2 regions of the Pseudomonas sp. St316 genome follow, and region 2 is predicted to be linked to the other one. Evidence: riboswitches for the same ligand, from Rfam matches in the RefSeq annotation. Region 2 holds a riboswitch; the other holds the start of a gene.
The links. A riboswitch is a leader RNA that binds a small molecule or an ion and turns the genes downstream of it on or off. The one in region 2 is predicted to bind cobalamin.

Region 1: another riboswitch for cobalamin. It lies ahead of cobO (cob(I)yrinic acid a,c-diamide adenosyltransferase); the one in region 2 lies ahead of cobW (cobalamin biosynthesis protein CobW).

What each region holds. Positions count from the first base shown of each region.
Region 1 is NZ_AP021901.1:1,635,148-1,641,966, reverse strand. Features, by position in the region: gene cobD (threonine-phosphate decarboxylase CobD) at 1-650, opposite strand, end outside; gene cbiB (adenosylcobinamide-phosphate synthase CbiB) at 643-1,551, opposite strand; gene bluB (5,6-dimethylbenzimidazole synthase) at 1,548-2,198, opposite strand; gene KI237_RS07375 (cobyrinic acid a,c-diamide synthase CobB) at 2,195-3,664, opposite strand; gene cobO (cob(I)yrinic acid a,c-diamide adenosyltransferase) at 3,676-4,302, opposite strand; cobalamin riboswitch at 4,385-4,593, opposite strand; gene KI237_RS07365 (hypothetical protein) at 4,743-5,327, shown strand; gene KI237_RS07360 (PQQ-dependent sugar dehydrogenase) at 5,569-6,819, shown strand, end outside.
Region 2 is NZ_AP021901.1:4,282,465-4,289,283, forward strand. Features, by position in the region: gene cobN (cobaltochelatase subunit CobN) at 1-2,633, opposite strand, end outside; gene cobW (cobalamin biosynthesis protein CobW) at 2,637-3,701, opposite strand; cobalamin riboswitch at 3,800-4,015, opposite strand; cobalamin riboswitch at 4,260-4,483, shown strand; gene KI237_RS18885 (CbtB domain-containing protein) at 4,585-4,773, shown strand; gene KI237_RS18890 (CbtA family protein) at 4,785-5,480, shown strand; gene KI237_RS18895 (cobalamin biosynthesis protein) at 5,477-5,881, shown strand; gene cobM (precorrin-4 C(11)-methyltransferase) at 5,959-6,705, shown strand.

The sequences.
Region 1 (6,819 bases), 2.6 Mb from region 2:
TGTTCGGCGAGCAATTTGAGCAAGCGGCGTTCGGCCAAGACAAACCCCAGGCGCACGCCGGCCAAGCCAAAGAACTTGCCAAACGAACGCAGCACGATCAGCCCGACCAGATGGGTGTGCGCCGCCAGGCTCAGCGACGGCGTGACGTCCATGAAGGCTTCATCCACCACCAGCCAGCCACCGCGTTGGGCCAGACGGGCATGCCAATCCAGCAAGCGCTCGGGTTCCAGGCTCAGGCCCGTGGGGTTATTCGGATTGACCACCACCAGGACGTCGAGGCTGTCGAGGAAAAAATCCACCTCCGACGCCAGCACTTCGCGCACGATGTAGCCGCTGCGGCGCCAGGCTTCGGCGTGCTCGGCATAACAGGGCGACAAGACGCCGACCTTGCCGGCCCGGCGCAGGCGTGGCAACAGCTGGATGGCCATCTGCGAACCGGCCACCGGCAGCACATTCAGCGCGCCGTAATAATCGCAGGCGGCCTGCTCCAGGCCGTCATCGGTTTCCGGCAAACGCGCCCAGGCGCGCAAGGGAATCGCCGGGACGTCGAACGGCCAAGGCGCCAGGCCGCTGGACAAGTCGAGCCAATCAGCCTCGGCAATGCCGTATTGCCGGGCTGCGTTGCGCAAGCGTCCGCCGTGCTCAAGCATAGAACTCAGCTCCCAGGCAGAGAATCAGCAACCACAACCATACCCCGCGCTGGACCAATTGCCAGCCGCGATCAATGGAGTCGGCACTGGCCGGCACGCCTTCGCCCAGCGCTGGACGTTGGTGCAACTGGCCGTGATAAACCGCCGCCCCGCCCAGCTCGACCCCCAACGCACCGGCACCGGCAGCCATCACCGGCCCAGCGTTGGGGCTGTCCCAGGTCGGCCCCTGGCTGCGCCAGCACTTGAGCGCCAGGCGGGTTTTGCCGAGCAGCGCGTAGGTCAACGCCACCAGGCGCGCCGGAATGTAGTTGAGCACGTCGTCGATTTTCGCTGCGGCCCAGCCAAAGCGCTCGAAGCGTTCATTGCGATAACCCCACATGGCGTCGAGGGTATTGCTCAGGCGGTACAACACCACCCCGGGCGCACCGGCCACGGCGAACCAGAACAGCGCGGCGAACACCGCGTCGCTGCCGTTTTCCAACACCGACTCGGTGGCGGCGCGGGCCACGGCGGTTTCATCCAGTTCAGCCGTTTCCCGGCTGACCAGATAGCCGACACGCTGGCGCGCCTCGTCCAGATCACCGCTGCGCAACGCCCGCGCCACCGGCTCGACATGCTCACCGAGGCTGCGCAGGCCGAGGGCACAGTACAAGGCGAGGATCTCCACCAGCCAGCCCACCATCGGCGCCCACGAAAGGGCCGTGGCGAGCAAGGTCAACGGCACCACGGCGATGATCCATGCCGTCACCCCATGGCTGCGCCAACCGCGTCCGCCGGAATTGAAACGTTGTTCGATGCGATCGGCAAAACCGCCGAACGCCACCAGCGGATGCCAGCGTCGTGGCTCGCCCAGCAGCGCATCCAGCGCCACTGCGGCGGCACTGAGCAACGCCACGCTCATGGGCTCACTCCCCAATGGTTTTCATACAGCAGTTCATTGAGCGGGCGCGGTTGCGCCCAACCTTCCAGGGCGAGCATCGGTGCCGGATAAAAACCCTCGACCGGGCCCAGGCAAAGGATCGCCAGCGGCTTGGCCCCGGCGGGCAGGCCCAGCAGGTCGGCCAGGGCCTGGGGTTCGAACAGCGACACCCAGCCCATCCCCAACCCTTCGGCGCGGGAAGCCAACCACAGGTTCTGGATCGCGCAGGACAGCGACGCCAGGTCCATTTCCGGCAAGGTCCGGCGACCGAAGATGTGCCGCTCGCGGTCCTCCATCAACGCCGCCACCAGCACTTCGGCGCAGTCGTCGATGCCCTCGACCTTGAGCTTCATGAACTCATCGCTGCGCTCACCCAAGGCCTCGGCGGTGCGAATGCGTTCTTGCTCCACCAGTTCGCGGATCTGTCCACGCAAGGCACGGTCACTGATGCGGATGAATCGCCACGGTTGCATGAGACCGACGCTGGGGGCCTGGTGCGCAGCTTCCAGCAGGCGGCGCAGCAAGGCCGGCTCAACCGTGCCACCGGTGAAGTGGCGCATGTCGCGGCGCTCGGCGATGGCGCGATAGACCGCTTCGCGTTCGGCCGGGGCAAAGGCGTTGTCGGTCATGACCGCTTCGCGAGCAAGCTCGCTCCCACATTTGAATCGCAATCCCCTGTGGGAGCGAGCTTGCTCGCGAAGGCGCCCTCAAGGTCCCCCTTAAAGGGTTGAGGAGCTCCCGACATTTCCTGCCCAACTCGGTCCCCTGTGGGAGCGAGCCTGCTCGCGAAGGCGCCCTCAAGGTCGGGCGCAAACAACGCCGCAATCGCCCGCGGATTCGACGGAAAATAAAAGTGCACATAAGAAGCCGTCATCCGCCCCTGCCGGAACACCGCTTCCGCCCCCCGCCCGCCGTTGGGGCTATGGCCACGGGCAATCGGTTCAAGTTCGGTGCTGGTCAGGGAATGATGGTAGGTGTGCCCACGCAAGGCGCCTTCCGGTAAATCCACCGCTTGCAGCGCCAGGGCCGCCAGACGCTTTTGCATCTGCGCATCACCGGCCAGCAAGCCGAGCAGTTCGGCGCGGGTGCCGTCGACGTCGGTTAATGAATCGAGCAGATACAACATGCCGCCGCATTCGGCGAGCAACGGTTTATCGGCGGCGTGATGGGCACGGATCGCCGCCAGCATCGGCGCGTTCCCGGCAAGCGCAACATGGTGCAGCTCCGGATAACCACCAGGCAGGTAAAGGCTGTCCGCCTCGGGCAGTTCGCTGTCATGAATCGGCGAAAAGAAGCTCAACTGCGCGCCCATGGCCCGCAGCAGATCGAGGCTGGCGCCATAGGTGAAGGCAAACGCTTCGTCACGGGCCACAGCGATGCGCACCCCGGCGAGCCACGGCTCAACGGCGATCACCTCGGGCGCGGCGAACTCCACCGCTGGCGGCAGCGCCACTTCGCAACTGCCGGCCAGGGCATCGGCGGCCGCATCGAGGCGCACGTCCAAGTCGTTCAACTCGCTGGCCTGGACCAACCCGAGGTGACGGCTGGGCAATTCAATGCCGGTTTCCCGGGACAGCGCGCCGTACCAGCGCAAGCCTTCGGTCAGGCTGCCTTCGAGCAATTGCGCGTGGCGCAAGGTGCCGACCCGGTTGGCCAAGACCCCGGCGAACGGCAGGTCGGGTTGATAACGCGCCAGGCCCAGGGCCAAGGCGCCGAAGGTCTGGGCCATGGCCGTGCCGTCGATCACCGCCAGCACCGGCACGCCAAAATGCCGCGCCAGGTCGGCGCTCGACGGGGTGCCGTCGAACAGCCCCATGACCCCTTCGATCAGGATCAGGTCCGCTTCGGCGGCGGCTTCCCACAACAGCCGGCGACTTTCCTGCTCACCGACCATCCACATGTCCAATTGATAGACCGGCGCGCCACTGGCCCGCTCCAGGATCATCGGGTCGAGGAAGTCCGGGCCGCATTTGAATACGCGCACCTTGCGTCCCTGGTTGCGATGCAAGCGGGCCAGCGCCGCAGTGACGGTGGTCTTGCCCTGGCCCGAGGCCGGCGCTGCGATCAGCACCGCCGGACAGTGGCGGCTGGTCATGGCGGGATCGCTCACAGTTCGACGCCTTTCTGCGCCTTGATACCCGCCTGGAACGCGTGCTTGATCATGCCCATTTCAGTGACGGTGTCGGCCAGCTCGATCATCTCGGGCTTGGCGCCGCGACCGGTCACCACCACGTGCTGCATCGGTGGGCGTGCCTGCAGATCGCTCAGCACCTGATCCAAGTCGAGATAACCGTGCTTGAGGGCAATGTTCAACTCGTCGAGCACCACCAGGCCGATGGACGGATCGCTGAGCAACTGGCGCGATACCGCCCAGGCGGCTTCGGCGGCGGCGATGTCGCGCTGGCGATCCTGGGTTTCCCAGGTGAAACCTTCGCCCATGACGTGAAAGCGCACCTGCTCCGGGAAACGGCGGAAAAACAACTCTTCGCCCGTGCTGTTACGCCCCTTGATGAACTGCACCACACCGCATTGCATGCCGTGGCCCATGGCCCGGGCCAACATGCCGAACGCCGAGCTGCTCTTGCCCTTGCCGTTGCCGGTCAGCACCAGCAGCAGGCCGCATTCATTCGGCGAGTTGGCGATGCGCTCGTCGATCACGGCCTTCTTGCGCAGCATGCGCGCCAGGTGGCGTTCGTCGCGATCGGGCGCGTCGCTGTTGGGTGAACCGGACATGGGGGAAGCCTCCGTTGGAATGGAATAACGGCGGGCGGGCACAAAAAAGGACGGCAACAAAGCCTGGCATCGCCCACCGTGACGCCGTTGGATGAATCAGGCCGGTCTCCGGGCTCATGAGCGGCGTGGTGCCGGACTGCGCGCCTTCCCATGTCGATGACACAGTGGCGTGATGGCAGCCTTGACTCATTTACCGTTGCGGGGGCAGCGCCGGGTTCGTGTGCACTCACCGGCTTCCCTGTTTCACTTTGTCGGCCATAGCCACAAAGCACCTGAAACAAGCGGCGAAGGTTAGAGGGTTGGGGGTGGAGCGTCAATTAAAGCTGGTTCACCGGTCATTGGCCCGGATCAATAAAGCGACGCCAATCTTGTGTCAGGCTGCGGCAAGTGATATCAAATAGACACTACCCCGATATCACAAGAATAAGAGGGCAAAAAGCATGCAAGGCATGATTATCAGCAATCCGAAGCTGGAATTCCTGCGCCCGATGCTGGAGCGCTGGTTTGACTGCATCGATCGCTACAACGCCCTACGCGGCGATAACGACACACCTTACTGGTACGATGAAAAGGCCAACCTCGGATTGCTGTCGGCTGCGGCGTGGATGGCCGAGATGGTCACGCTGCAACACGCCCCGACCCGAAAACAGAATGAAGAAGGTGAGCGCAATGTCAGCGCCGACCTGTTCATTGCCAGCACCGAGGAGCGTGCCTTCATCCAGGCCACCCAGCGCTGGCCCAAGGTCAACCACCTGAACCTGACCCAGCCGCTACTGGAAGCCACCAGCGATGCCAAGCGCATCAGCTATGCCAGCGACTTGAAGCTTGGTTGCCTGTTCGTCTCGCCGCAAAAAGCCCAGCAAAGCGCCACGCCCGAAGAACTGCAGGACATGCTCGACGACCTGCAGAAGGAAAACACCTGCGCCGTGGCCTGGTATTTCCCTTACGCCTACCGCAAGTTGCGCAATGAAGCCGGTCATTACCATCCTGGCATTGCGGTGCTGTTCAAACAGGCCCACGGTTGATTCCTTTAGCAAGGAACTGTGGGAGCGAGCTCGTTCGCGAGGAGGCCAGCACATTCAACCTCTTCGCCAGCTGCGGCACCGCTATCGCGAGCAAGCTCGCTCCCACACTGGATTTCCAGCATGCGCAAAATCCAGATACACCACAGGCCATCTTGCCCGGCTGACAGGGCGACCCAAGGTTGAACCATCGCGCGTCTACGCTCCTCTATGAATAACCACGTGCATTCATAGGGAAGCCAGCATGCTCAAGCCACCTCATCTATTGATCCTCGCCCTTGCCGTCGGGCTCGCCGCCTGTGGCGAATCTTCCACCTTGCAAGTGTCCGACGGCACCGGCCCGGCGCCGAAACTGCCCGAGCCGAACAAGACCCTGATCCCCACCGTCAACATCGCCGAAGCCATCGGCTGGCCGCAAGGTGCCAAGCCGACCGCGGCCCCGGGCCTGCAAGTGGGCGCATTCGCCGAGGGCCTGGACCATCCACGCTGGCTCTACGTACTGCCCAATGGCGATGTGCTGGTGGCCGAAACCAACGCCCCGCCCAAGCCGGACGACGCCAAGGGCATCCGTGGCTGGGTGATGAAAAAAGTCATGGGCCGCGCCGGCGCCGGAGTGCCCAGCCCCAACCGCATCACACTGTTGCGCGATACCAATCATGACGGCATCGCCGAAACCCGCACGGTGTTCCTGGAAAACCTCAACTCGCCGTTCGGCATGACCCTGGTGGGTAATGACCTGTACGTGGCCGACACCGACCGGCTGATCCGCTTCCCCTATAAGGAAGGCGACACACAGATCACCGCACAGCCGACCAAGGTCGTCGATTTGCCAGGTGGGACCATCAACCATCACTGGACCAAGAACGTCATCGCCAGCCGCGACGGCAGCAAGCTGTACGTCACCACCGGCTCGAACAGTAACGTTGCGGAAAACGGCATGGAGGCCGAAGAAGGTCGCGCCGCCATCTGGGAAGTGGACCGCGCCAGCGGCAATCACCGTATCTTCGCCTCGGGCCTGCGCAACCCCAACGGCCTGGCTTGGGAACCCCGCAGCGGTGCGCTCTGGACAGCGGTGAACGAGCGAGATGAGATCGGCAGCGACCTGGTGCCGGACTACATCACGTCGGTCAAGGACGGGGCCTTCTATGGTTGGCCCTACAGCTACTATGGACAGAACGTCGATGTCCGGGTCGAACCACAGAACCCGGCCCTGGTGGCCAAGGCCATCGCCCCGGACTACGCCATCGGCCCCCACACCGCCTCACTGGGCCTGACTTTCGCTGAAGGCAGCGCCTTACCCGCGCCGTTCACCGAAGGTGCGTTCATCGGGCAGCATGGCTCTTGGAACCGCAAGCCCCACAGTGGGTATAAGGTGATTTTCGTACCGTTCAACGGCGGTAAACCGGTGGGACAACCGGTGGATGTATTGACCGGCTTCCTGAACGCTGACGAAAAAGCCCAGGGCCGGCCAGTGGGCGTGGTGATCGACAAGCAG
Region 2 (6,819 bases):
CACGCCGTGGTGGTGGGCAGGTTGCGCACGTCCACCGAGAAGAAATTGCGCCCAGTGGGCAACACATCGAGGCGCCCGCGGCTCGGCGCGCCGCTGGGGCCAGCCGGCACGAAGCGCCCGTTCAAGGCATCGAGCAGGCCGCGCATTTCCGCCGGGCCGCAAGCGTCCAGGCGCGGAGCCACGACGGATCGCAGGTTCTCAATGATGCTGCCCACCACCTCCCAACTCGGCGCGTCGAGCGGCTCCACCGCACCGTCCAGCGCCTGCTCGATCAACTGCCCAGCGAACAGCTCCAGGCGTTCGCGGGTATCGCCGGCGGTGCGCCAAGGCTCGGCGCTGACCTGACCCAACGCCTCGGGACGGTCGCCAGTCCAGGGTTCGGCCAAGGCACAATCCAGCGGATCGAAATCCAGCCCGAACGCCTTGGCCAACGCGCGCAACAGACTCGACTGCGCACCTTTGCCGTCGCCCCGGGGAATGCGCAGCAACGCCAGCAGCGTGTCGATGCGCAGCCGTCCGCTGGGCGATTCACCAAAAATGTGCAGGCCATCGCGGATCTGCGACTCCTTCAAGTCGCACAGGTAGGTGTCCAGGCGTGGCAGCCAGATCGCCGCGTCGGCGTCGCTGTCGAGCCCGGCATCGAGTTGCAGTTCGCGGTCGATGTGCGTCTCGCGCACCAGGTTGAGGATGTCCCGTTGCAGCTCCCGGGCACGGCGCGGATCGAGCAGTTGCGCCTCGTAGTACTCGTCAGCCAGCAGCTCGAGGTTACGCAGCGGCCCGTAGGTTTCGGCCCGGGTCAGCGGCGGCATCAAGTGGTCGATGATCACCGCCTGGGTGCGCCGCTTGGCCTGGGCGCCCTCACCCGGGTCGTTGACGATGAACGGATAGATATTCGGCAGCGGGCCCAACAACACGTCCGGCCAGCAGTTTTCCGACAACCCGACGCCCTTGCCCGGCAGCCATTCGAGGTTGCCGTGCTTGCCGACGTGGATCACTGCGTGGACGCCGTAGGTGTGGCGCAACCAGAAATAAAACGCCAGGTAACCGTGGGGAGGCACCAGGTCCGGATCGTGGTACACCGCGCTCGGATCGACCTGATAACCGCGCGCCGGCTGGATGCCGACGAAGGTCAGGCCCAGGCGCAGGCCGGCGACCATCAAGCGTCCCTCGCGAAACATCGGGTCCTGCGCCGGCGAGCCCCAGCGCGCCAGCACCGCTTGGCGATTGGCTTCGGGCAACGCGTCGAACATGGCCTGGTAAGCGTCGAGGGCCAAGCTCTGGTGGCACGGTCGCAGGTCGAGGCTGTCCAGGTCGTTGCTGACACCACCGAGCAACTGCTGGATCAACGCAGTGCCGCTTCCTGGCAACTCGACCGGCAGCGGATAACCCTCGGTTTGCATGGCGCGCAGGATATTCAGCGCCGCCGCCGGGGTGTCGAGGCCGACACCGTTGCCGATACGCCCGTCTCGGGTCGGGTAGTTGGCGAGGATCAGCGCCACGCGCTTTTGCGCGTTGGGCAGGCGCGCCAGGGTGGTCCAGCGCCGGGCCAGTTCGGCGACAAAATCCATGCGTTCGGGCACGGCGCGGTAGCAGACCACGTCACTCTGGCTGCGCTCGCTGCGCCAGGCCAGGTCCTTGAAACTGATGGGGCGACTGATGATCCGTCCGTCCAGTTCCGGCAAGGCGATGTGCATCGCCAGGTCCCGCGGCCCCAAACCCTGCTCGCTGGCACGCCAGCCGGGTTCGTTGTCCTGGGCGCAGATCGCCTGGATCACCGGAATGTTACGGCGAAATGGCCGCAGATGCGGGGCCTCGGGGCTGGATTGAGCGAAGCCGGTGGTGTTGATAATGACGCCGGCTTCGACCTCATCCAACCAGTCTTGCACCCGTGCCAGGCAACCGGGCTCCTTGAGGCTGGCCACGGCAATGGGCAGCGGATTGAGCCCCGCCCCTTGCAGGCGCTGGCAGAACACGTCGATGAACGCGGTGTTCGCCGCTTGCAGGTGGGAGCGATAGAACAACACCGCCGCCACCGGTTGCCCGGCGCTCCAGTCGGCTTGCCAATCGGCGAGGTTGGCACTGGTTTTCGCCGGGTGATAGATGGCCGTGCGTGGCAAGGCCTGCGGCTCGGCCCACGGATAATCGCGGCCAAACCATTGGCTGCCCAGGTTGTGAAACAGGTCCAGGGCATTGCCCAGCCCGCCCTGGCGCAAGAACTGCCAGAGCCGGTCGCGGTCTTCGCAGGGCACGTTGCTCAGGTCGCTGAGTTCCGGGTCCGGACGATCATCCCCCGGCACCAGAATCAGCTTCACCCCGCGCCCGGCCAGTTCCATCAGGCGCTCGATGCCGTAACGCCAATAGCCGATGCCGCCATGCAGCGACAGCAGGATGACCTTGGCGTGGCGCAGCACGTCGTCGAAATACAGATCCACCGAGGCGTGGTTCTGCACCTGCATCGGGTTGGCCAGGCGAAACTGCGGGTAGTCATCCGGCAACTGCCGCGCCGCTTCGGCCAGCAATGCCAGGCTGGAGTCGCCGCTGCACAGGATCACCAGTTCGGCGGGGGTTTGCCCCAGGTCGGCAATGTTGTCATCCGACACGAACCCGCCGGGCTGGGTCCTGAGCAGGTGCATGGCTTAGGCCCCGAGGGCGGCGCGCAACTGCGCTTCGAGCAGCGCGGCGTCGAGCGCCTGGCCGATCAGCACCAGACGGGTGACTCGCGCTTCGTCGGCGCCCCACTGACGGTCGAAATGCTTGTCGAAACGCGTGCCGACGCCCTGGATCAGCAAGCGCATCGGCTTGTTCGGGATCGCTGCGAAACCCTTGACCCGCAACACACCGTGCTGGACCACCAGCTGCGTCAGCGCGTCCAGCAACAGGCTTTCGTCGGCCTGGGGCAACTCGATGGAAATAGAGTCGAAGGCGTCATGATCGTGGTCGTCATCATCGCCATCGTGGTGATGGTCGTGATGGCTGTGGCGGCCGTCGATGTGTTCTTCGGAACCGGCACCCAGGCCGATCAACACGTCCAGCGGCAGGCGACCGCTGCTGGCTTCGATGACCTTGACCGCCGGCGGCAGCTCTTCGGCGACTTCCAGGCGCACCTTGGCCAGGTCTTCGGGGCTGATCAGGTCGGCCTTGTTGAGGATCACCAGGTCGGCGCTTGCCAGTTGGTCGGCGAACAGTTCGTGCAGCGGCGATTCGTGATCCAGGTTGGGATCGAGTTTGCGCTGCGCATCGACCTGGTCGGGGAACGCGGCAAAGGTGCCGGCGGCCACGGCCGGGCTGTCGACCACGGTGATCACTGCGTCGACGGTGCAGGCGCTGCGGATTTCCGGCCACTGGAAAGCCTGGACCAGCGGCTTGGGCAGGGCCAGGCCGGAGGTTTCGATGAGGATGTGGTCGAGGTCGCCACGCCGGGCCACCAGTTCGCGCATCACTGGGAAGAACTCTTCCTGCACCGTGCAGCACAGGCAACCGTTGGCCAGTTCATAGACGCGACCGTTGGCTTCTTCTTCGGTGCAGCCGATGGAGCACTGCTTGAGGATCTCGCCGTCGATGCCCAGCTCGCCGAATTCGTTGACGATCACGGCGATGCGACGGCCCTGGGCGTTGTCGAGCATGTGCCGCAGCAAGGTGGTCTTACCCGAGCCGAGGAAACCAGTGACGATGGTGACGGGAAGTTTGGCCAGTGTTTTCATCGGATGCCCTTTGGCAAGGTGGCGGGCAAACGGGACGACAACCGCTGGCACAAGCGTGCGCGGAAGATTTCGCCACCGGATCACCCCGCCCGGTTGTAGTGAGAATCTGTCTCGAGGCAGGTCTCCTGGCTGACGGCGGGCCAGTCTTTGGACTGGCGATGACTGCGCCTTCCCGTGTGTCCATCGTAAAAATGGCATGCACAGTGGCCTTGCAGAAACAGCACCGTTCACAGTTGCGGGGGCAGCCGCGGCTTGGACCGCGTTCCCTTCTTAGCTCCGGCACATGCCGAAGAACCTCGAAGGCGCAAGGCTACGCAGGGTGTGGGGGCGGGTCAATCTCCGCAAGCAAGTTCTGCGGTGTCCTTGCTACCGCTATCGCGAGCAAGCTCGCTCCCACATTGGATCTACATTGGTCTTGAATTTTGGGCCCGGCGCAAATCCTTGTGTGGGAGCGAGCTTGCTCGCGATTGGGCAGCGCAGCGGCCCTCCCTCCGCATTGACGCCCGCCCCCGCCCATGCTCTCCTGTGCATGGTTTGCGTAGCTAACAGAACCGGCTACACAAACCACTCGTTACGGGTGCCCTTCACAGGGTGAAACGGGAAACCGGTGAATCGTGTGCTTTACTTCAAAGCCACGTCAGTCCGGTGCTGCCCCCGCAACGGTAAGCGAGCGAAGCGTCTGAACCACTGTGTCCCAGGACATGGGAAGGTGACGCTTGCAGGCCAGGCGCAAGCCCCCGCCCCTCGCGAGCCCGGAGACCGGCCCATGACTCCTGCATCAACAAACCCGCGGTGGGCGGGCGCTGTTCGAACCTTGGCGGGCTTTCGCCCGGGGTTTCATTGCGCTCGACTCCCCCACTGAACAAGAACAGAGGGAAGCGCCATGTCGACCATCAGCAGCACCGCCCGCACCGCCAGCAGCACCACCACCCTGAGCCAACGCCTGAGCGCCGCGATCCTTGCTTCGATCCTGGGCGCGGGGCTGGTCTATTTCGCCGGTTTCTCCCACATCGAAGCAGTGCACAACGCCGCCCACGATACCCGCCACAGCGCCGCTTTCCCGTGCCATTGAGAGCTGACGAGATGATCAAGCGTATCGCGCAGACCGCTGGTTTCAGCGGCTTGCTGGCCGCCCTGCTGCTGACCCTGCTGCAAAGTTTCTGGGTATCGCCGCTGATTCTCCAGGCGGAAACCTTCGAGAAGGCCCCGGCGACCGAGGTCCATGAACACGCCCACGGGGCGGCTCATACCCATGATGCCGAGGCCTGGGAGCCGGAAGACGGCTGGCAGCGCGTGCTGTCCACCACAGGCGGCAACCTGGTGGTCGCCGTGGGTTTTGCCCTGATGCTGGCGGGCCTGTACACCTTGCGTGCACCGACTCGCACGTCCCAGGGCCTGCTCTGGGGCCTGGCCGGTTATGCCACTTTCGTCCTGGCGCCGACGCTTGGCCTGCCGCCGGAACTGCCTGGTACCGCAGCGGCCGACCTGGCCCAACGTCAGATATGGTGGATCGGCACCGCGGCGTCCACGGCGGTGGGCATTGCCTTGATCGCGTTCGGCCGGCATTGGCTGCTCAAGGTACTGGGCGTGGCGACGTTGCTGGTGCCCCACGTCATCGGCGCACCGCAGCCCGAAGTCCACTCGATGCTGGCGCCCGAAGCGCTGGAGAGTCAGTTCAAGATCGCCTCGCAGCTGACCAACGTCGCGTTCTGGCTGGCCCTGGGCCTGATCAGCGCCTGGCTGTTTCGCCGTGACGGCCAAGCCCACCACGACGCATGAGCGCCGAGCCGATCCTGGTGATCGGCCTGGGCTGCCAGCGTGGCTGCCCGGCCAGCACGCTGCGGGCCTTGCTCGACCAGACGCTGCTGGCCCACGGCATCGAACTTCATCGGGTACGGGCCCTGGCCAGTATCGACCTCAAGCGTGACGAGCCCGGGCTGCTGGAGCTGGCCGGACAACTGGCCCTGCCGTTGACCTGTTTCAGTGTCGAACAGTTGGCCGGCTACGAGCAGCGGCTCAGTCACCGCTCCGAGATCGCCTTCGAGCGAACCGGTTGCTACGGCATCGCCGAAAGCGCCGCCCTGGCCTTGGCCGACCAGTTGGGCACACCGCCTGCGAGGCTGCTGATTACTCGCCAAAAAGGCCCAAAGAGCACGTTGGCATTGGCGGTCGTGGCGTAAATCCCGATAATCGGCGCCCAGGATCATGAGTGATCTTCATCTGGGCGACGCTCACCCACCTTTCACAGGAGCCGGTCATGACCGTTTACTTCATCGGCGCCGGCCCCGGCGACCCGGATCTCATCACGGTCAAAGGCCAGCGACTGATCCGCCACTGCGCGGTGATCATCTACGCCGGCTCCCTGGTGCCGACCGCCGTCCTTGAAGGTCATAGTGCCGAACAGGTCATCAACAGCGCCGAGCTGCATCTGGAACAGATCATCGAATTGATCAAGAGCGCCCATCTCAAGGGCCAGGACGTGGCCCGGGTGCATTCCGGCGACCCGAGCCTGTACGGCGCCATTGGCGAGCAGATTCGTTGCCTGCGGGAATTTGACATCCCTTTCGAAATCATCCCGGGTGTGACCGCGACCTCAGCCTGCGCCGCCTTGCTGGGTGCCGAACTGACCTTGCCGGACATTTCCCAAAGCCTGATCCTCACCCGCTACGCCGACAAAAGCCCGATGCCCGCTGGGGAAGAACTGGGCAGCCTGGCGCAGCACGGGGCGACCATGGCGATTCACCTGGGGGTCAATCATCTGGAAAAAATCGTCGACGAACTGCTGCCCCACTATGGCGCCGATTGCCCGATCGCAGTGATTCACCGGGCGACATGGCCGGATCAGGATTGGGTGTTGGGCACGCTGGCGGATATTGCCGAGAAGGTACAGGCCAAGGGTTTTCGCCGAACGGCGTTGATCCTGGTGGGACGTGTGTTGGGTAATGACGTGTTCAGCGAATCGTCGCTGTACCGCGCCGGGCATGCGCATCTCTACAGGCCCTGACTGCCGGGCCAGACAATGCACCCTGTGGGAGCCGAGCTTGCTCGCGATAGCGGTGGGTCAGCTTGCAATGATATTGAACGTACCGCCGTCATCGCGAGCAAGCTCGCTCCCACA